DNA from 2 places in the Pseudoalteromonas sp. PS1M3 genome. Region 1 is predicted to be linked to the other one. Evidence: predicted binding sites of a transcription regulator. Region 1 holds the regulator's gene; the other holds the start of a gene.

Region 1 (10,462 bases):
TCTACGTCTAAAATTATGACAAGGCTTACATCAGCAAAGTGATGACCTTTTGCAAGCATTTGCGTACCAACTAATATGCGCGCTCCACCTAAATTAATTTCGTCGAGGGCTTTTTCTAAACTGCCTTTACGACGAGTTGAATCGCGATCAATACGGGTTACTGGCGTATCAGGAAACTCGTTTGTTAAAAACTCTTCTATTTGTTCAGTACCTTTGCCATTAGGGAATATTTGCGTGCTCCCGCAATCAGGGCATTGATGAGGTACTTGATGTTGGTCGCCACAATGGTGGCAAATCATTTGACCAATCGCTTTATGGAACGTGGCACTAGTACTGCAACGGTTACATTCACTTAACCAACCACATTCATGGCAAATAAGTGTAGGTGAAAAACCACGACGATTTAAAAATACCATAACCTGTTTACCACGATTCAAATGTTGGCGCATAGTAGCAAGGCTTGCGTGAGCAATACCCGCCTGATCGGGCTGGCCTTTCATGTCGAGTAATTTAAATTGGTTATCGGTTGAGGTTTGAGCGCGCTCAGTCAAGCTTAATAGTTGGTACTTATTATTAATGGCTTTATGCAAGGTTTCGAGCGCTGGAGTAGCACTGCCGAGTATAAGTGGGATTTTATGCTGGAATGCACGATAAGCTGCTAAATCTCGAGCATGGTAACGAAGGGTATCTTGTTGTTTAAATGATGAGTCATGTTCCTCGTCAACTACAATCATACCGAGCTTTAAAAAGGGTAAAAAAATACTTGAGCGCGTACCTATTACAATAGCGCAACTCCCTTTTTCGCAAAAGCGCCATGTTTGTAGGCGTTCGTTATCGGTAAGTGCAGAATGCCATAACATGATGGGTGTATCTGGAAAGCGGCGACGAAAGCGGTTTACCGTTTGAGGGGTAAGGCCTATTTCGGGGACAAGTACTAAGGCTTGTTCACCTCGCTTTAATACTTCTTCAAGACATTGAAGATAGACTTCGGTTTTACCACTACCAGTAACCCCTTCTAATAAAAACGTGTTAAAGCCTTTACTTTGATTAATTGCAGTGCAAGCTACGGCTTGCTCTTTATTCAGTGTAGGCTTACTACCCACTGTTGGTGCAGTACTTTGCCACTGATTATCATGTTCTATGGTTTGTGTAACAAGCGCTTTTGCAATAAGGCTATCGATAGTCTTTTTACTAAAGCCGAGTGCTTTAAGCTCGGTTAATGATGATTTACCTGACTGTGCAAGTTGCTTTAATAAGTTAAGTTGAGTTTTTGCTTTGAGTGACGGAAGTTTTGATCCTTTTTCTGTCAGCATAACCATATTGATACTGGTTTTATCCGGTGACTCACCTTGGCGCAGCGCACTAGGTAGCGCTATATGAATTGTTTCGCCGAGTGGGTAACAGTAATAGCGAGATGTAAAACTCAAAAGCGCAATGTGTTCAGATGATAAAATAGGCGCGTCATCAATGATTTCGATGATGGATTTTATTTTGTTTTCGGGGACGTCGGTCTTGCTTTTAATAGCTAAAACAACGGCGACTTTTTTTTGGTTACCAAAAGGCACCAACACACGCATACCTGGTTTAAGTGGTGATGCCATGCCATCGAGTTGCTTATCTACTTTATAATCAAAGGTGCGCGGTAAGGGGACTTTTATAGCGACTTCAGCAAAACACATAGCAACTCAACTCATAAAATTAATGATGTAATGTACTAAAAATAACGTTAAAAACCTACTAGCAAATATTGCTTGCTTAAGTGTCTGCCTACTTTTTTAGCAAAACAGTTAATAATAGCTTGTGTGTTTGATGGTAGTTGGATAAAATCCGCGACCAACAAATTTGTTTTAACGACGTATGGTGCCAGACTTCGGGTTTGGAGAGCGATGCGGCCTTAACTAGAGGTTTCTATGAAAGAAGGTATTCACCCTAAGTACGAAGTAATTTCTGCAACTTGTTCATGCGGCAATAAATTCGAAACAAGCTCTACTCTATGTAAAGACATTCACCTTGACGTATGTTCAGCGTGTCACCCTTTTTACACTGGTAAGCAAAAAGTTTTAGACACTGGCGGACGTGTTGATCGTTTCAACAAGCGTTTCGGTGCACTTGGTAGCAAGAAGTAATTTTTGCTGTCTCGTTAAATTAAGCACCTTAGGGTGCTTTTTTTATGCTTTTAATTTAGTTATACCAATTTAATAGTAATAACGTTTCGATTTAAAAAATTAAGTTTTACACGAACGGCGTCAATGTTTTTTAATATAGGACAACTAAATAACAAATTATTTAGCTTGATGCTCGATTTTCATATTCCCCTGCTATGCATAACTATTTCCTGTTCTTATTCTGAATATGCATAAACCTTTACAGACAAACCGCAAATTATTCTCTATATTTTTAATTAGTTCATTTTTTAACTAAGTGGTTAAATGCAGCTAACGTGAAGTTATATGTTTTTAAAGTATGTGGATAAGCCTATTTTTGCTTATTTTTATAGGACTTTATTAAGATATTTTATAAAAAATAATGAAAGAACAATTGTGCCTTTAGAATCCGTTATTGGATGAATTTTTATTTATAAAGTGTCGATATAATTTACAAAAGTTATTGAAAAACCTCTTAAAATTAATCGAACTAGCATATAACAGGATAGACCTGATATTGCTTGGAATTTAAAAATAATAAGGGTATCGTAGCCTAAACTTCACCTCTCACTTTTACTTTAATTGCAGGATACAATCGCGTTATGTCAGACTTTCGTGAACAAGCACTACACTATCATTCGCACCCCGTTCCAGGAAAAATTAGCATTGAACTAACAAAGCCTGCTGAAACGGTAAAAGATCTCGCATTAGCATATAGCCCAGGAGTTGCAGAACCCGTACGTGAAATCGCTGCAGACCCTGCAAACGCTTATAAATACACAGGCAAAGGGAATATGGTTGCGGTTATCACTAATGGTACTGCAATTTTAGGCTTAGGTAATTTAGGCCCACTTGCTTCAAAACCTGTAATGGAAGGTAAGGCGTTACTGTTTAAGCGATTTGCTGGCCTTGATTCTATTGATATCGAAGTGAAACACCGCACTACTGAAGACTTTATTAATACAGTTGCTAATATTGCCGACACGTTTGGCGGAATTAACCTTGAAGATATTAAGGCGCCAGAGTGTTTTGAAATAGAAAAAGCATTGATTGAGCGCTGCAGTATCCCGATATTTCATGATGATCAGCACGGTACTGCCATTGTAACTGCTGCGGGTATGTTGAACGCGCTTGAGGTGCAAGGCAAGTCTATCGAAAATGCGACTATTGTGTGTTTGGGTGCTGGTGCTGCTGCGGTTGCTTGTATGGAGCTGTTAATTAAGTGTGGTGCTTTGCGCGAGCACATTTATATGCTTGACCGTAAAGGTGTTATTCATACTCGTCGTGATGACTTAAATGAATACAAAAAACTTTTTGCTAACAATACAGACAAGCGCACGTTGCAAGATGTTATTGAAGATGCAGATGTATTTGTTGGTGTATCGGGGCCTAATTTATTAGCTGCCGATGATTTAAAACTAATGGCAGAAAAACCAGTTGTGTTTGCTTGTTCAAACCCAGATCCAGAAATTGATCCTGCACTGGCTCATTCTGCTCGAAACGATCTAATTATGGCAACGGGTCGATCAGATTACCCTAACCAAGTTAATAATGTACTGTGTTTTCCGTTTATATTCCGCGGTGCTCTTGATGTACGCGCCAGTGCAATAAATGATGAAATGAAAATTGCAGCTGTAGAAGCGATTAGAAGTATTGCCAAAGAGCCTGTACCTGCTGAAGTACTGACGGCTGCGGGTGTTGATAAGCTGGAGTTTGGTGATAAGTATATTATTCCAAAACCAATGGATCCTCGTTTATTACCACGCATTGCAAAAGCGGTTGCAATAGCTGCTGTAGAGTCAGGTGTTGCACAAATTGATTTACCAGAAAACTATATGGAATAACGACTAAGTTGTAATTTAGACACAAAAAAAACCTCAATTAATTGAGGTTTTTTTGTGTCTAAATTAGGTTTAGTCTTCGTTTAAAACAGGCACTTCTAGCCCCATTTCTTGCATTATTTTTTTCACTTCCTCAGGTACTTTTTCGGCGTTATCCTTACGTAAGTCGTCGTCGTTAGGCAAAGGTTGACCGGTAAATGCATGTAAAAATGCTTCACAAAGTAATTCACTATTTGTTGCATGACGTAAGTTATTAATTTGACGACGCGTGCGTTCGTCCGTTAATACCTTTAATACATTTAGTGGGATTGAAACGGTAATTTTTTTTACTTGTTCTGATTTTTTCCCGTGTTCTGCGTATGGGTGAATATACTCACCATTCCATTTAGCCATAAGATGTATCGTCGCCTCAGATTAATAATTGCTCATATGCACTACAATACATATGAATATGCGTGAAATTCTATCGATTTAAAAAAGATAGTCAAATACTAGTTGTTTAGCCATCTGGAGCTTTAAATGTTTTGACATCTTTAATAAGATAAATTACTCTTTTAGACGTCTAAACATCCAAATTAAATAGGTGACGAATATGAGCGAAAAAAATAAAGCAACCATTGCAGTGAGAAGTGGTGTTGAAGCAGACAAACATCATGGCGCAGTTGTCGCACCTATTTACTTATCAACCACCTATTCGTTTGCCGACTTTGATACAAAGCGTCAATACGATTACGGGCGAAGTGGTAACCCCAATCGTGATATTTTAGCTGAAACCTTGGCTGAGCTTGAAGGTGGCGTACGCGGTATTATTACTGCCACGGGTATGTCTGCCGTTCACTTGGCTACGCAAATCCTAAATCATGACGATACGTTAGTGATCCCACATGATTGTTACGGCGGAAGCTATCGTTTATTTACTTCACTGCAAAAGCGCGGTTTGCTCAAGCTAGAAGTTTTAGATTTAACACAAGCACAAAGTATAGATAAAATTTTAGCAATTAAACCTAAGCTAATTTGGATAGAAACACCAAGTAACCCATTACTACGTTTAACTGATATTAAAGCAATAACCGATGTTGCTAAGCAGTGCGGTGCTTTAGTCGCTGCCGATAACACATTTTTATCACCAGCATTACAAAACCCTATTAAATTTGGTGTTGATATAGTTGTACATTCCACCACCAAGTACATCAATGGTCATTCAGATGTAGTGGGCGGTGCGGTGATTGCTGCTTCACAAGAGCTGGGCGATGAACTGGCATGGTGGGCAAATAATATAGGTATTACAGGTGCGCCATTTGATAGTTATTTAACATTGCGTGGGTTGCGAACACTAAATGTGCGTTTAAAGCAGCATCAAGAAAACGCATTAGCGATTGCTAAATATTTAGAAAAATCGGAATTTGTTCGCCAAGTTTATTACCCTGGTCTTGAATCACACCCGCAGCATGAATTAGCCAAAGCGCAGCAACTAGGCTTTGGTGGCATGGTGAGTTTTGATATTAAAGGTGACATAAACGATGCTGCGGCGTTTTTAACCAGCTTACGTGACTTTAGCTTGGCAGAGTCTTTGGGAGGAGTAGAGAGCCTAATATGCCATCCTGCAACCATGACCCATGCTGGCATGGAGCCTAAAGCACGTCTTGAAGCGGGAGTGGGCGATACACTTATTCGAGTTTCAGTAGGTATAGAAGATATAAACGACTTATTAGCTGATTTAGAGCGCGTGTTTCAGCTTGTAAAGCCAGGCAGTAAAGCAAGTTTAAACAAAGGAGCAGGCGGTGACATTAAATTAAGTGCCGCTCATCCAGCGCTTTGGTGAACAATATGACACAAACGGTACATAAATTTGGTGGTTCAAGCCTTAGTTCGGCTCAACGGTATGAGCGAGTTGCGAGTATTATTTTAGAGCATACTCAGCCGGGCGATTGTGTTGTTGTATCTGCGGCGGGAAAAACAACCGATACTTTGGTGAAGTTATGGCAAAGCTATCAGCAACAGGATACGCATGTCGTTGCTGATATATTGCTGCAATTAAATAATCATCAAACTGATTTAATCACACAGTTACTTCATGCAGATCTTAAGCGAACTGCTTTAAGGCTTTTGCATAGTGAACTAACAGCGATTAGTGAATTGATAAAAAACCAAGGCTTGAAAGAGGCTCCCTTGCTTGCTCATGGTGAGGTCTGGTCTGCACGCTTATTGGCGCTTTACCTTACGCAATTAAATATTAATGCTTGTGACCTTGATGCTCGAACACTTTTTACATTAAATAATGGGCAATTGTTACATACCCAAAATGCGCAGCAATGTGCGAAGTTTATAACCCCAGACTACATTAATGTTGTCACAGGCTTTATTGCATCAAATACGTTGGGTGATACGGTTACACTTGGTCGCAATGGGAGTGACTATAGTGCAACCTTACTCGCTAATTACTGCCATGCTAAACAGGTGTGTATTTGGACCGATACACAAGGTGTATACAGCACAGACCCTCGCAAAGTTAGTAAAGCGGTTAAATACAATAAAGTGTGTAGAGGTCAAGCTAACCTATTAGCTCGATTAGGTAATCCTGTTTTACACGCTAAAACGCTTTCTCCTTTAAGAAACAGCGACATAAAACTATCTGTTCGTAGTAGTTTTGATGTGCAAGCAACGCCTACAGATATAGTTAAAGAAGGAAATGTAAAACAAAAGCGTTTTATTACCACGTTAAACAACATCGATTTATTAACAGTTGAAAAGCTGGCCGAAGGCGAAGTCGCAGATGTTAGCCAGCTGATTCAACACAGCATTCATCACTTTAGTCAAAATGGTGAAACTTATTTAGTTGTCCCCTCTGCTTCATCATATAAAGTTGTTAGTTATTTTGAGGGTAGAGCAAACATTAGCGAGTCGAGCTTAAATGGCTGTGCGGTTGTAGCGCCTGTTAATGATATTTCAAAATTGAATGTATTGGCTATTGATACGTTAAATGCTCATGCCATCGAGCCGCGCTTTATTCACCAAGACAGTGGATACATTTTACTATTAACGGATCAGGTTATAGATAGCGATATACTCAGTGTTTTACACGATAAGCTTATTAATAAAGGCCAAGAAGTCGCTTTAATAATCGCGGGCCTTGGCAATGTGGGAGAGGTATTTATAGAGCAGTTGTCAGCTCAATTCGAGCGTTTATCTGGTGACTTTACAATTAAATTGGTCGGGTTAATACGCTCTGAAACATTACTTTTTAATCCCAGTGGTATAAACATTGCTGATTGGAAAACGCATTTTCTCTCAGAAAGCAAAGCTTATAATAACCAAACATTACTAAACATAATTAGTGAACTTGATTATGAGCATAAAGTGGTTGTTGATATTACCGCAAGCGAGGCATTTAGCCAGTTATACCCGGAGTTTGTTGCATTAGATTGCCACTTGATCAGTGCTAACAAATACGCTGGAACTGCAGATACAGCATGGTATAAAGCTTTGCGTACGAGTATTAGTGAGCGAAATTTGCATTGGCGCTACAACACAAGCGTAGGTGCAGGCTTACCTGTTAACTTTGCATTGGCAGATTTGCAAAACAGTGGTGACAAAATCACTCGTATTGAAGGTGTTTTTTCAGGCACGTTATCGTGGTTATGCAGTAAGTTTGACGGAACAATACCATTTTCTGATCTGGTGCTTGAAGCACAAAAGATGGGGTTCACAGAGCCCGATCCGCGTGAAGATTTGTCAGGGCGTGATATGCAGCGTAAACTGCTTATACTTGCCAGAGAGCTTGGCTTAGAACTCGACCTTGATGATATAAGCTTATCAGCACTCATGCCCGAAACGCTTGCTATAGGAAGTTGGGACGACTTTTTAGCTAATGAATCCACCCTCAATGACTTTATTGACGCTCATGCTGCAAATGCCAAGGCACAAAGTTCCGTACTTCGTTACACGGGTTTACTTGAAATTACGGAAAACAAAGTAACCGCTCAAGTAGGTATTACTTATACTCCTATTGGTGATGCGTTAGCTAATTTAACACCTGGCGATAATATTTTTGTCATTAATAGTAAGTGGTATAGCGCTAACGCTCTTGTGATTCAAGGGCCTGGTGCGGGTAAGGAAGTAACCGCTGCGGGTATTCATTCTGACTTATATTGGTTGGTACAAAATATAAAATAAAGGTTACAAGGGCCTTGTATCAATCCGCAATAATACCTAATCATTTTGCGGGGCTAAACGTGTCGCTATCTGAGTTAAAAATTCTTATTTAGAACAGCTAAATTTGGTATTAACTAAAAACGGCAGCCAATGGCTGCCGTTCTTTATTTAAAACAGTTCTTCTTCTGTTTTAGTGTCTTCTTCAAATATATCTGTTGGTTGAGACATTACGTATTTTGTGGGGGCGGTGCCTTTGTCAAAATACTCAAAGCGACTGGTGTAATCATTTTTATGACTTAATAAACCGGTTTCTAAATCAATCCGAATAGACACTAAACCTTCTGGCGGCTCTATGGGGGCTTCAGGTTTACCTTCAAGCGCAACTTTCATAAACTCAACCCAAGCCGGTTGTGCTGTTTTAGCGCCAGATTCAGCCCCTGATATTTGCCCGCTATCAAGATTATTATTGTATGAAGTTCTGCCTAGCGGGTTGCCAGGGTTATCAAAACCAACCCATACCGAGGTCATAACATTTCGATTAAAGCCACTAAACCAAGTATCTACAGAGTCATTAGTTGTGCCTGTTTTCCCTGATAGATCACGACGGCCTAATGCTTGAGCGCGCCAACCTGTTCCTGACCAACCCGTTTTATGTGACCAGTTTCCACCTCCCCAAACAGCGCTATGCATTGCTTGAGCAATTAAAAATGCATTTTGTTTTGATATGACCTGAGGGGCACATTTTAATTGTGGCGTATCAGTATTTTGTTGTGGGAATAATCCAGTAGTATTGTCTGGGGTTAATGACTGATCTGAAGTGTCGTCACACACTACTGAAGGATTAGCTTTAAACAAACTGTTACCGTAAGCATCTTGGATTTCTGAGATAAAGTACGGCTCAATCAAATGCCCACCATTCGCAAATGCACTCATACCGCGAGCTAGTTCAATTGGAGTAATTGAAGCACTGCCCAGTGCTAAGGATTCACTGCGGTTGATGTCTGAATTTTTAAAGCCAAATTTTAGTAAGTGATCTGCTGTTCGTTGCAAACCAACACCTCGGAGCAAACGAACTGATATTACGTTTTTAGATTGTGCTAACGCGCGACGAATTCTAATTGGGCCATTGTAAACAGCCGGACTATTCTTAGGTCGCCATGCCACACCTTGGCTTTTATCCCACTGATTAATTGGCGCATCGTTTAAAATTGAGGCGAGCGTATAGCCGTTTTCAAGCGCAGCAGAATAAATAAATGGTTTTATGTTTGACCCCACTTGGCGCTTTGCTTGAATAGCTCGGTTGTATTGGCTCTGTTCAAAGCTATAGCCGCCAACAATGGCTTTAATGCGGCCATCTTGTGGGTCAAGTGAAACAATTGCGCTTGATGCTTCAGGTAATTGGCTTAGTTCATACTCGTTATTGCTGTTTTTACGCACCCAGATTTGCATTCCTGGCGTTAATATTTCAGCTGCCGTAGTTGGAGCAAAACCTTGGCGATAACGAGTTATGTATTTGCGTGCCCATTTTAAGTTGTCCCAATTCAGGTTTATTTGCTCTGCATTTTTAAGCAATACCGTGGCATTTTTTTCATCCACGTTAATAACAGCAGCTGCTTTTAACGTTCCTATCTCTTTGGCTTCATTGAGTTTAGCTAGTATTTTCTCTTTACTTAGCGCTGATTGTTTTTCAGGATCCCATAAAATAGCGGTTGGGCCTCTAAAGCCATGACGCATATCGTAGCTATGAAGATTATTAACTAGCGCGGTTTGCGCCGCTTTTTGTACTTTAGACTCAACAGAGGTAAATATCTTAAAGCCTGAATTATATGCCTTGTCTATTCCGTAACGTGAAACCATTTCTGCACGCACCATTTCAGAAATGTACGGTGCGTATAAATCTATTTCAGCACCATGAAAGTAAGCGGTAATAGGTTGGCTTGTTGCATCATCATACACGTCTTGTGTTATGTAATTTTCAGTTAATAAACGACCAAGTACAACATTACGGCGTGCTTTTGCACGGGTAGGGTTGCGAATTGGGTTTAACGCCGAAGGCGCTTTTGGCAAGCCAGCAATCATCGCCATTTGAGCAAGCGTTAAGTCTTTTAACTCTTTACCGTAATAAACTTGAGCGGCAGCTCCAATACCAAAGGCGCGGTTACCTAGCTCGATTTTGTTTAGGTAAAGTTCTAAAATTTCATCTTTAGTAAGTACATTTTCTATGTGTAGAGCGATGAATATCTCTTTTATTTTACGGATATAAGCTTTTTCTCGGGTTAAGAAAAAATTACGTGCAAGTTGCATGGTAATAGTACTAGCACCTTG
Region 2 (10,462 bases), 1.3 Mb from region 1:
AAGCCGGTGATGTTTTAGTTACAGAGCTGGTCGATGGCTCTGTAAAGTCAACAGCGCTTTAAAGCTCTGTTGCCATTAGTAACGTTAGTTCGGTGTCGCTTGAAGTCGAGGTTGTTCTTTTAAATTGCAACCAAAGCTTTTGCTTCATTAACTTATCGTTTAGCTCTCGCCATTGGGTATGATCGAATGAATCGTTATCCGTTGGCGCTGCAAGTTTAAATTTACAAACCGATGTTTTACATTCTGCGCTGACAATATCAGGTATCGATGCTAAATCTGCGGTAAGTAAAAAATCCTGTAATGCGGTTTCAGTTTGATAAGCCCACTCTTCATCACGTTGTTGTTCATCAAACTGTGCCTGTAAAGCGGCTTGCACATCATTTGGAGCTCGCAACTGCTTGACCACACTTTCCATTACCGACTTTTGCTGAGCTAATTGCAGCTTAAGCTGTGTAACTTGCTCTTCTAGGGGAAGCTCATCAAGGGGTTGTGGATCTGGTTTAGGGGAAATATCTTTTTGCTCTAAGCGAGCACTTTGCTCAGGCGCAGCTGGTACAACACGCTTTGCTGTTGCTTCACTTATTTTAGCTGGCTGAACAAGAGGGGTCTGCTGCTTTGTATCAGCATGCTGTACCTTTGCGGGAGTTGAGTCACTTGAAGCCAAACTAAAATATCCCCAAGTTAAACCCACACCAGCAATAAACCCAATTCCAAGGATTAAAACGTTTTCTTTGTTCATATTAATTCCCTTTAAATTTTATTTTTTATTCTATGTCACAGCATAGCGCTGGTATGCGATTCGTTTTCTGGCTCTGGTGTAGCTAAAAAGTTTTGGTTCATACTTTGCGCAGGACACGGGCATTCAGGTCTGCCAATAATTTTAGCAGGTACGCCAACGGCCGTTGTATGAGGTGGCACAGCAGTTAATACCACCGACCCTGCACCAATACGTGCGCCCTCACCTACTTCAATATTACCCAGCACTTTTGCACCTGCGCCAATTAACACACCCGCTCTAATTTTAGGATGACGATCGCCCTGCTCATTACCTGTACCACCAAGCGTAACCGATTGCAGTATTGATACGTTATCTTCAATGACTGCCGTTTCACCAATAACAATACCCGTTGCGTGGTCAAACATTATGCCTTTACCAACCTGACACGCAGGGTGAATATCTACGCCAAACACCTCAGAGGTACGGCTTTGAATAAAACGCGCCAGTTCTTTACGGTTTTGTTGCCACAAGCAGTTAGCTAAACGGTGAGCCTGAATAGCATGAAACCCTTTTAAATTTAAAATAACAGTCAGGTAGGTTTCTGCGGCTGGGTCTCTATCTTTTACAGCTTTAATGTCTTCTGCGACAAAAGACAGCATGCGATCGCATTTTACAAATGATTGATCGAATAATTCACGAATAGTAAATGCAGATACAACAGCATCGGCCAATTTATTAGCAACAATAAAGCTTAACGCCGAACCCAAGCACTCATGATTCAAAATACATGAATACACGTGACTTGCTAAAAGTGGTTCGCGAGTGACGACTTCATTTGCTTCACTTCGAAGCTGTTGCCAAATTTCATGACGCATAATACTGAACTGCCTTAAATTGATATAAAAAGAGCCTTTTGCTAAGTCTAACGGATTTAAAGCTCAAGGTGTTAACGCCTTAGTTATTTGTTCTGGTTATTAGGTATAACAAAGCACATTTAACAACTAAGTATTTAAAATTTAGTCAACCACGGTTAAATCGGCTGCACATATTAAATTTTTACCCGCAGTTTTTGCTTTGTATAATAAGTCATCGGCTTCTTTAACCATATTTTGTATTTTATAACTGTTACAAGGAATAACACTTGCCAGCCCAACACTAACAGTAAGTGTTTTACTTGGTAATGACAGCTCATTACAAATATTAAGCTGCTTTAGCTGCTCTACAATAGCATTAATAATTATTGTAGCTTGCTCTGAGTTTGTGTTGCCATAAACAAGTACAAACTCCTCTCCGCCAAAACGTGCGCAAATATCACTGGGTCTTTTTGTATATTGCTTAAGTACTGCCGCAACTTGTTTTAAACACTCATCACCTTGTTGATGGCCATAAGTGTCGTTAAGTAGCTTAAAGTCATCTAAATCAATTAATGCCAATGAAAGAGGCATGTTTAAACGCTTGCACCTATTCCATTCTTGCTCTAAAAAGCTATCAAAATAACCACGATTAAATATATCAGTTAGCCCATCAATATTGGCCAGTTTCTGGACTTCTTCTTCAGCGAGCTTTCGCTCTGTAATATTTTGATGCGTAATTACATAATAAAAATCAGTACTGTACTTAAATGGTACTACGCGCATCATAAACCAGCGTTTTTCATCATCACTATGGCATGGGTATTCTAAGTAAAACGCTTCTTGCTCTGCATTAATAACAGCATTAATTCCCTTCAATGCCCTTTCGCCTATTTCGTCACCGTTGTCTGCGGCCTTTTTACAGGTAAATAAATAATTTTCTTTTTCCCAAGCACCGCATGAGCAGTCATTTTCTTCACCAAAGTTTTGCCATCCTTTATTTATAAAAACCATTTCTCCTTCTTTATTAATTACAACAACCTGCTCTGGCATAGTGTCCAAAACTAACTTTAAAAATAATTTATCATCTAGCACGCTTACCTTCAGACTTATAAGAATAATTGTCTGAAAGTATATGTACTTAGCGTTTTTATGACAAAAATAAATGCGTACTTTTCTTTAAATTTATTATTTACTCAATCAAAGAATAAAAATGATACGACAGCAACACTCATTTTAAACCTGAACGAAAATCAAATAAAACACATTAAAATCAGTAGTTAAACACACATGACATCCACAGTGTCATATGCCAAACTGCTCACTGGCATATTCATGACGGCGTAAAAAATAATAATAAACGCTAAATTAGCATCATCAACTCAACAAGGATAACGATGATGAAAAACGACATATTAAATACTAAAAAACTCGGCTATAAATTTTATTTTCAAGATGGCGACAATCAAATAGCCTGTTTTGGAAGTTACTTTACTGGTAAAGAAGAGGTGTACATAAATGATGATTTATTTAGTAAAAAGCGCAATGTAAATTGCACAAGCACCCACTCTTTTGATTTTGAGAACTCACAGTACCAAGTAAAGTTTGACATGCTAAACATACTCACAGGGCGAATGGAGTGCACACTTTATAAAGATACAAAAGTCGTTGCCAAACAAATTCAATGCAGTCTTCCTGACGATCCTAAAAAGGCTTTCTTTTTTATTGCTGGTTGCGCATTAGGCGGTGCAGTGTTTGGCTATGCAACTGCAACCATTGTTGAACTATTTGTAGGGAAGCTTTAACGTGCAATTAAATCCTACAACTGTTAAATCACTCAGAGGCCAGTTAAATTGGACTCAGCAGCAACTTGCTGACGCCTGCGATGTTAGTTTACGAACAATTCAACGGGTAGAGAAAGAAGGTGCTGCATCAAAAGAAACAACAATGGCTTTATGTGCTGTATTGGAAGTACGCCAAGGTGAATTAATTAAACTTGAAGATAACACTAACTCTTGCGATGTTAGTCCAGCTTTAAACACGCGTAATATAACCTCAATTTTAGCACTATCGTCAGTAGTCAGCTTTATATTGGGGATGATCACTGTATTTTTTATAATGAGTTGAGGCGCTAAAAAGTGTCAGAACGTAAAGAAAAAGAACTACGAGGCCATATCACATTAATAGCCATAATAAGCGCAGTAATAATTTTAGGGTTAGGGATAAAGGTTGGCTCAATGCTATAAAAAAGCCCCAAACGTGGGGCTTTTAACTATCTACAAGTCGTTTTGTTTAAGGTTTATTTAAAAACACTGTCAACTTTCACTACTTCAATATTGTTAGCCGGAATAGCTAATGCGTAATCGGCAATAACTTTATCTTCTGCAACAAGCGCTGCTGGTTTTTCTGTGTTGTAAACCATTGGCGATGTTTGCTCTGACACTAAACGTTTTTTCATGTCTTCACCGTCACCGGTAATAAACACGTACTGCACGTTATCTGTTTGTAGATTATCTTTAATCACCCGATTCACATCAGCAAGCGTTAGCTTTTCAAGTTTACTTGTTACGTATTTTACAAACGATTCAGTGTTATAAAATTCGCTATCAAGTGCATAACCTAGCTGGCGGTTTTGACTTGCTACAAGCTGCGGCACGTAGTTAATTAAAAAGTTACGTGTTGCCTCAAAGTCTTTTTCGGTTAAGCCGTTTTTAATAAGCTTATCCAGCTCAAATAATGCGGTACGCGTTGCAAAGTGCGCGTCGTTGTTAGAGCGAAGTGGGCGCAACCATACTTGGAATATTTGCTCAGAACGCCCTAAATTTGCATCAGGCTTAGTTTGAAACATACCACGTGGGAAGTATTCAATATATGCGTAATCGCCGTAGTTCATACCGCGCGTTTGACGAATTCGCTCATATAAGTATGAGTTAGAACTACGATGCTCACCAAAGTACGAACGCACAAGCCAAAGGGCAGTCCAATCTTCGCTGCTGCGAATAGTATCAATTGGGAAGCCAAACGACACTGCCGTCGATTGCGCTGATTTTTCTACAATCGTTGCATGATGGCCTTTAAGCTCTGGCGCATCAGGAATACTTAAACGGCTTTGCTCGCCTTTAGGTAAGGTTGCTAAATCGCTCATAATATTTGCTTTAAGCGCTTTTGGCACGGCGCCAATTAAACCTAGTGTTAGTTTAGATTGAGTAAGCTCTGAATTGTAAAATGCTTTTACATCATCAAGCGTTAATGCTTCTAAATCAGAAATATCACCGTAGTTGTAACTTTCGTATGGGTGGCCTTTGTAAAGCGTGCTGTAGAGTACTTCTTTACCTAGCTCTTCATCGTTAGATGCTTTTAATCCCGACTTAATACCGTCGATCATTTCTTTTTTAAGGCGTTTAAAGTCATCGTCTCTAAAGCCTGGGTTAAGTAATTGTTCGCTTACAAGTGCATACCAAGTTTCAGCGTTATCTTTATGAATACGCCCTTGGAACGACAGCATTTCTTTGTCAATCTGGTAACCAAAACTACCTGCAAGTGGATAAAGCGCTTTTTGAATTTCTTTGTAGCTGGTACTTTGCGACCCACCTTGAGCAAGCATTGCGGCGGTAAGCGCAGCTACACCTTTTTTACCTTGAGGATCAGCAGCTGCCCCTGTATTAAATAAAAAGTTTACATCAATCAGCGGCGAGCTATTGGTTTTATCAAGCACTTTAAATACAGGTGCCTCTGGGGCTTGTTCAAGTTTTGCAACTACTGCACTTAAACTCGCCTCTTCTGCAAACCCCGGTGCTTTATCAAGTGCCGACATAGTCACGGTAGTACGCGTGTTATCTACAAAGTATTTATTAGCAACCGCTTTAATATCTTCTGCTGTGATGTTGTCGGCCGACTTATAAAGCTGGTTAATTACTTCAGGATCGCGTTCAAAATGCATGTAACTTGCAAGGGTTGATGCAATTGCTTGCGAAGAATCTAAACCATTAATAAAGCCATATTTAAGGTTAGACTTTAAGTCACTTAATTTTTGTGCATCGACCAACTCTGTTCTGGCTTTTGCATAAGTGCGGTTAATTGCATCACGCGCTTTTGCTAAATCATCAGCGTTTTCTACTTTTACAAATACATGCAGTAAGCCTGGATCTTTGGTTTCTGGATTATAAGTAAACATTTGACTCGCTATTTGTTTATCAACAACGAGCTCTTGATATAAATCTGAGTTACTTGAAAAATAAAGCTGCGAGATTAAATCAAGTGCAGCTCTGTCTTTTTTAGCGGGTTCCCACGCAGCACCCTTATACGATACCAATAGCCAATGCCCCGGCAAGGCTTTATTTTGTTCATGCAAATACTTAGGAGCTTGCTGTTTTGGCTCAGCTTTAATATCGGCAACGTAATTGCCTTTTTCCCAACCACCCCAGTGTTTTTTAACCATTGCCATTGTGGCTTTTGGGTCAACATCACCCACAATAACTAGCGATACATATTCTGGCTTATAAAACTTATCAAAAAACTCTTTACCGTAAGCCATTTGGTCTGGCATGGCTTCTATGTCTTCAAAAAAGCCCATTGTGGTGTGTTTATAAGTGTGTTTTTCAAAAGCCTCTGCACGCACAGCACTTAATAACTTACGAATTGGGCTGGCGTTATTTTTTAAGTACTCACCTTTTACCGTCAATGCTTCGGTTCTAAATTGCTCTTCGGTGTAGGTTAAGTTTTGGAAAATATCAGCTTCAATCTCAAGTACTTTATCAAGGTGCTGCTTTGAAAAGTTTAAATGGTAGTTAGTGTAATCGTTTGTTGTGTATGCGCGGTTGTCAACCCCTGCATTTTTAAATATGGCGGTGTATTCGTCTTGCGGAAATTTTTTAGAGCCTTTAAATACCATATGTTCAAAAAAATGAGCAAAACCCGTTTTGCCCGCTTCTACTTCATTACGCGAGCCAACAGAAACGGGTATTTGCAACGAAACGACATCAGGGTAATCCGTTTTTACAACCATTACACGTAAGCCATTCTCAAGCTCTTCAATTAGGTAATCTTGTGAAAAAACACGGTCATCAGCTTTTTTTATTTGTTCTTGTTTTGCTGTTTGCGTCGTTTCATTTTTTTGCATTGCACAGCCAGTTAAAGCGAGTGATACCGCAAGGCTTGTTGCTAATAATTTAAATTTCATAATTGTCCTTTAGTAAATTGAGCAAAGTTGTTGTCAAAATATTTACAATTTCACTACTAATTATGCCCCAAAGCCAATGAATATAAGAGCCCTCAGTCGCTTTATTATGTAAACAACTGTGTCATGCACTTAATTTAGGAACTCCTTTGTATGAATAATCCTCACGTTGCTTGAAAAACTTTCACTTAAAATACCTATCTAGACGTCTAAATGGCTGCTATATTAAATCTATCAACCATTGAGCTGGAATGAGGATTATGGCTTTATCACTTCAAGAGAAAATTGAGGACACTAATCAAGGTGTTTATCTTATTGGCACAACGCCACCCAAAATAGGCACTGATAAAGCGCAGTTAAAAACCATTGCAGAAAAACTATTAGGCCGCTTACACGAAATTGAATACGACGGTGTTGTAATTTACGATATTCAAGATGAGAGTAGCCGTACTAATCAGGCTCGTCCGTTTCCATTTAAACAAACGGTTGATCCGCGTGAGTACAGTAAGTTGCTAAAAGACTTATCACGCCTAGATGTAATTACCTACAAAAGTGTAGCGCAACGCGGTGAGGCTGAATTTAAAGAGTGGCTAGATGAAACTAAAAACGAGTTTGATTTAAAAAATGTCGTTTTAGTGGGTAGCCCATCGTCGGAAGGTGATATTAAACTAAGCCTACCTGACGCTTATAAAACATTAGCTGAGCAAAGTAATGACTTCTTTTTAGGAGGCGTAACCATTGCAGAGCGACATGCAAGCAAGCGCAATGAACACGAGCGCTTAATAGAAAAAACAACACAAGGTTGCCAATTTTTTATATCGCAAGCGGTTTATGATGCTCAAGCTACTATTGATTTAATAACAAGTTACGCGCGTACTTGCAAAGCACAAGGCGTTGCACCAAAACGTATTATACTAACGTTTACGCCGTGTGGCGGAGAAAAAACCTTAGAGTTCATGCAATGGTTGGGTATTTCAGTACCTGAGGCGACCAAATGGCGCATGCTTGACGCCGACAACACCTTGAGTGAATCGGTGCGTATTTGCCGCGAAAATCTCGATTCAATTTTAAAAAGCTGTGCGCACTTAGATGTGCCACTGGGTTTAAACATTGAAAGCTTAACAAACCGTAAAGAAGAAATTGACGCATCAATTAACCTATACCGTTTATTAAAAGCAACTATGGAGCTCAACCTAGCTGAGAAACAAATAGCGTAAAGTTAAACTAATTTACACCCTTCTTGGCAAGCTAATGCTTGCCTTTTTTATCTCACCAGCTTACTTAGTAAACAACTCAAAAAAATTAAATACACACCCACTTTGCTATTACTTCAAACATACTTTCAACCTTAATGGGCTTTGAAATATAGCCATTCATACCGCAGTCTTGCGCCTTTAATAAATCGGTTTCTCTTGTATTAGCAGTCATTGCAATGATGGGTAAATTTTTAAACTTTGCTTGTTTTTTTATTTCTATGGCTGCCGTATAACCATCCATTCTAGGCATTTGGCAGTCCATTAACACACCATCGTAAGTTTTATGTTTTAGCGCATCTAATGCCTCAAGGCCATCGTTAGCAATATCAACAATCAAGCCATTTTTACGCAGTATTTGTGTTGCTACTTGTTGATTGAGCGGGTTATCTTCAACCAATAAAATATGAATGCCTTGCAGTTTTTGTAGTGTGTTTTGCGTATTTAAGCTCTCTTGCGATTCTGGTTTTTTCAGTGTTTTTATATGCATAATTTGTAAAAGCACGTTATGCAAAGTACTTTTAATTATTGGTTTTATAAGTATTTTATAAGTGTTATTACCAAACCCTAGTAGGCTTTCGTTTAGCGCTTTATTTTCACAAGGCGCTATTACAATTAGCTTTTTTGCATTTAATTTAAGCTTATTGCGCAAAGACTGCGCAGCACTATCATGATTTAAATTTAACGTTCGCCAATCTATAAATATAAAATCGTAATCATGTAGCATACCTAGCCGGTCTAATACTTGGTTGATGTTATTTACAGTGTCAAATTTTACTTCAAAACCTAAAAGCAGCGTTTGTAATGATGTTAACTGACTATCTGAACTCTCAATAACAAGTGCTCGCTTGGCTCTAATATGTGATATGTCAAACTCATTTTGCTTAGTCGAATAATTTAGTGGAATAGTAAAACTAAAGCAGCTCCCCTTATTTAATTTGCTGTTTACTGTAATATCGCCCTGCATTAGTTCGACCAATGTTTTGCTTATTACCAAACCAAGCCCCGTTCCACCAAACTTTCGGGTTGTCGATACGTCAGCCTGAGTAAAAGGTTTAAATAGTGAGTCAACTTGTGCTTGGGTCATCCCAATGCCGTTATCTGAAATAGAAAAAGCAACACTGCAATAACTATCTACTTTCTGAACTAGTTTTACAGCTAATATAACCTTACCCCGTGTTGAAAATTTAAGTGCATTATTTAACAGATTTAATAGTACTTGGTTGAGTCTTAATGCATCACCAATAAAAAAGTCAGGCAGTAAGGGGTCAATATCAAACACCACTTCAATTTTTCTTTGTGATGCTAGCGTGCTAATAATATTTACAAGATTTTCTAGGAAGGTATTAAAATTGAATTCTTTTTGTTCTAGCTCTATTTTACCCGCTTCAACCTTTGAAAAGTCTAAAATATCGTTGATGATCCCTAATAAAGACTCTGCCGAATAATGAATTTTTTCAACATAGTCGCGCTGTTTTTCCGAAAGCTCAGTATCTAAAGCCAAATAAGCCATGCCTATTATGGCATTCATCGGGGTGCGAATCTCATGGCTCATGTTTGCTAAAAAGTCTGATTTAGCCTCATTCGCAGCTTCTGCATCTTGTTTAGCCAGTTCAAGGTCGTGAGTTCTGTTAGCAACCTCCTGCTCCAAATTTTCAGCCGCACCTTTGAGTACCTTATTGGCTTCGTAAAGCTGTAACGATTTGGCTTCAAGTAGTTTTTCAGCTTCTTTTCGTGCCAAACGCTCTCGTTCTAATCTGCGCTGTAAAAGAGCTACATCCATATTTAACCGACCAGAGTTAAGTTAAATGTAGCAACTTGATGATCGTCACTGATATCGCTGCGTATGCTGGTATTTTCCTTAAAATGCTCGGCTGCACCTTCTATTAACCCCTCAGCAAGCACTGCAAAGGGATTACTCGAATGGTAAACCATCTGCATTTGGGTATCACTTAATCGCTTGGTTTGAAAGCTAGGTAACTCAACGTCGGTATACAATTTTTCAACTTCTACATGTACGTGCCTATCTATGGTATCTAAAAAATCAAACGTGGTAGTGAGGTTTTCAAAAAACTGTGGATAGTAAACCAAGAAGCGTGTTAACAGATATTTTCCGTACTCTTTAACCAGTACATCTACTGGAACATCGACGATGTTGCTCAACGAAGTCACTAATTTTAAAAGCTCTTGCTTGTTATAGTTACCAACGCTGGTGTAAATCCCATTGGAATCCAGTTCGTTTTGTTCAATAATTTGATCGGCAACGGCAGGTGAAAATGTGCTTTCGACCATTTCTAAAAATTCAGTAAAAATAATACCTTTCATCGCTCTACCAACCTATTAGTCGTAGATTAAGTATAGATTTAAACTGTAATAATGCACATTTGTAAGAAGAAAAAACACTTACAAAGTATTGCTATTTAATGGGGGGGTATTTATTTAGCCGCTTTATGTAAAAGAGACC

The links. Region 1 encodes MetJ, which represses methionine synthesis genes. Its sites were predicted from a motif close to TAGACGTCTAGACGTCTA; they were not measured.
Region 2: a site for MetJ is predicted at 6,948-6,965, ahead of PS1M3_RS12570 (methylenetetrahydrofolate reductase). Genes of this name have one in related genera too.

The regions. Positions count from the first base shown of each region.
Region 1 covers NZ_AP022624.1:355,737-366,198, forward strand. The annotation lists gene priA (primosomal protein N') at 1-1,679, opposite strand, end outside; gene rpmE (50S ribosomal protein L31) at 1,911-2,126, shown strand; gene PS1M3_RS01680 (malic enzyme-like NAD(P)-binding protein) at 2,747-3,988, shown strand; gene metJ (met regulon transcriptional regulator MetJ) at 4,058-4,378, opposite strand; gene metB (cystathionine gamma-synthase) at 4,578-5,807, shown strand; gene metL (bifunctional aspartate kinase/homoserine dehydrogenase II) at 5,813-8,158, shown strand; gene PS1M3_RS01700 (penicillin-binding protein 1A) at 8,306-10,462, opposite strand, start outside.
Region 2 covers NZ_AP022624.1:2,700,358-2,710,819, forward strand. The annotation lists gene xseA (exodeoxyribonuclease VII large subunit) at 1-62, shown strand, start outside; gene PS1M3_RS12540 (hypothetical protein) at 59-739, opposite strand; gene cysE (serine O-acetyltransferase) at 775-1,593, opposite strand; gene PS1M3_RS12550 (sensor domain-containing diguanylate cyclase) at 1,735-2,664, opposite strand; gene PS1M3_RS12555 (hypothetical protein) at 2,967-3,374, shown strand; gene PS1M3_RS12560 (helix-turn-helix transcriptional regulator) at 3,376-3,696, shown strand; gene PS1M3_RS12565 (pitrilysin family protein) at 3,869-6,748, opposite strand; gene PS1M3_RS12570 (methylenetetrahydrofolate reductase) at 7,006-7,962, shown strand; gene PS1M3_RS12575 (response regulator) at 8,048-9,781, opposite strand; gene PS1M3_RS12580 (heme NO-binding domain-containing protein) at 9,784-10,323, opposite strand.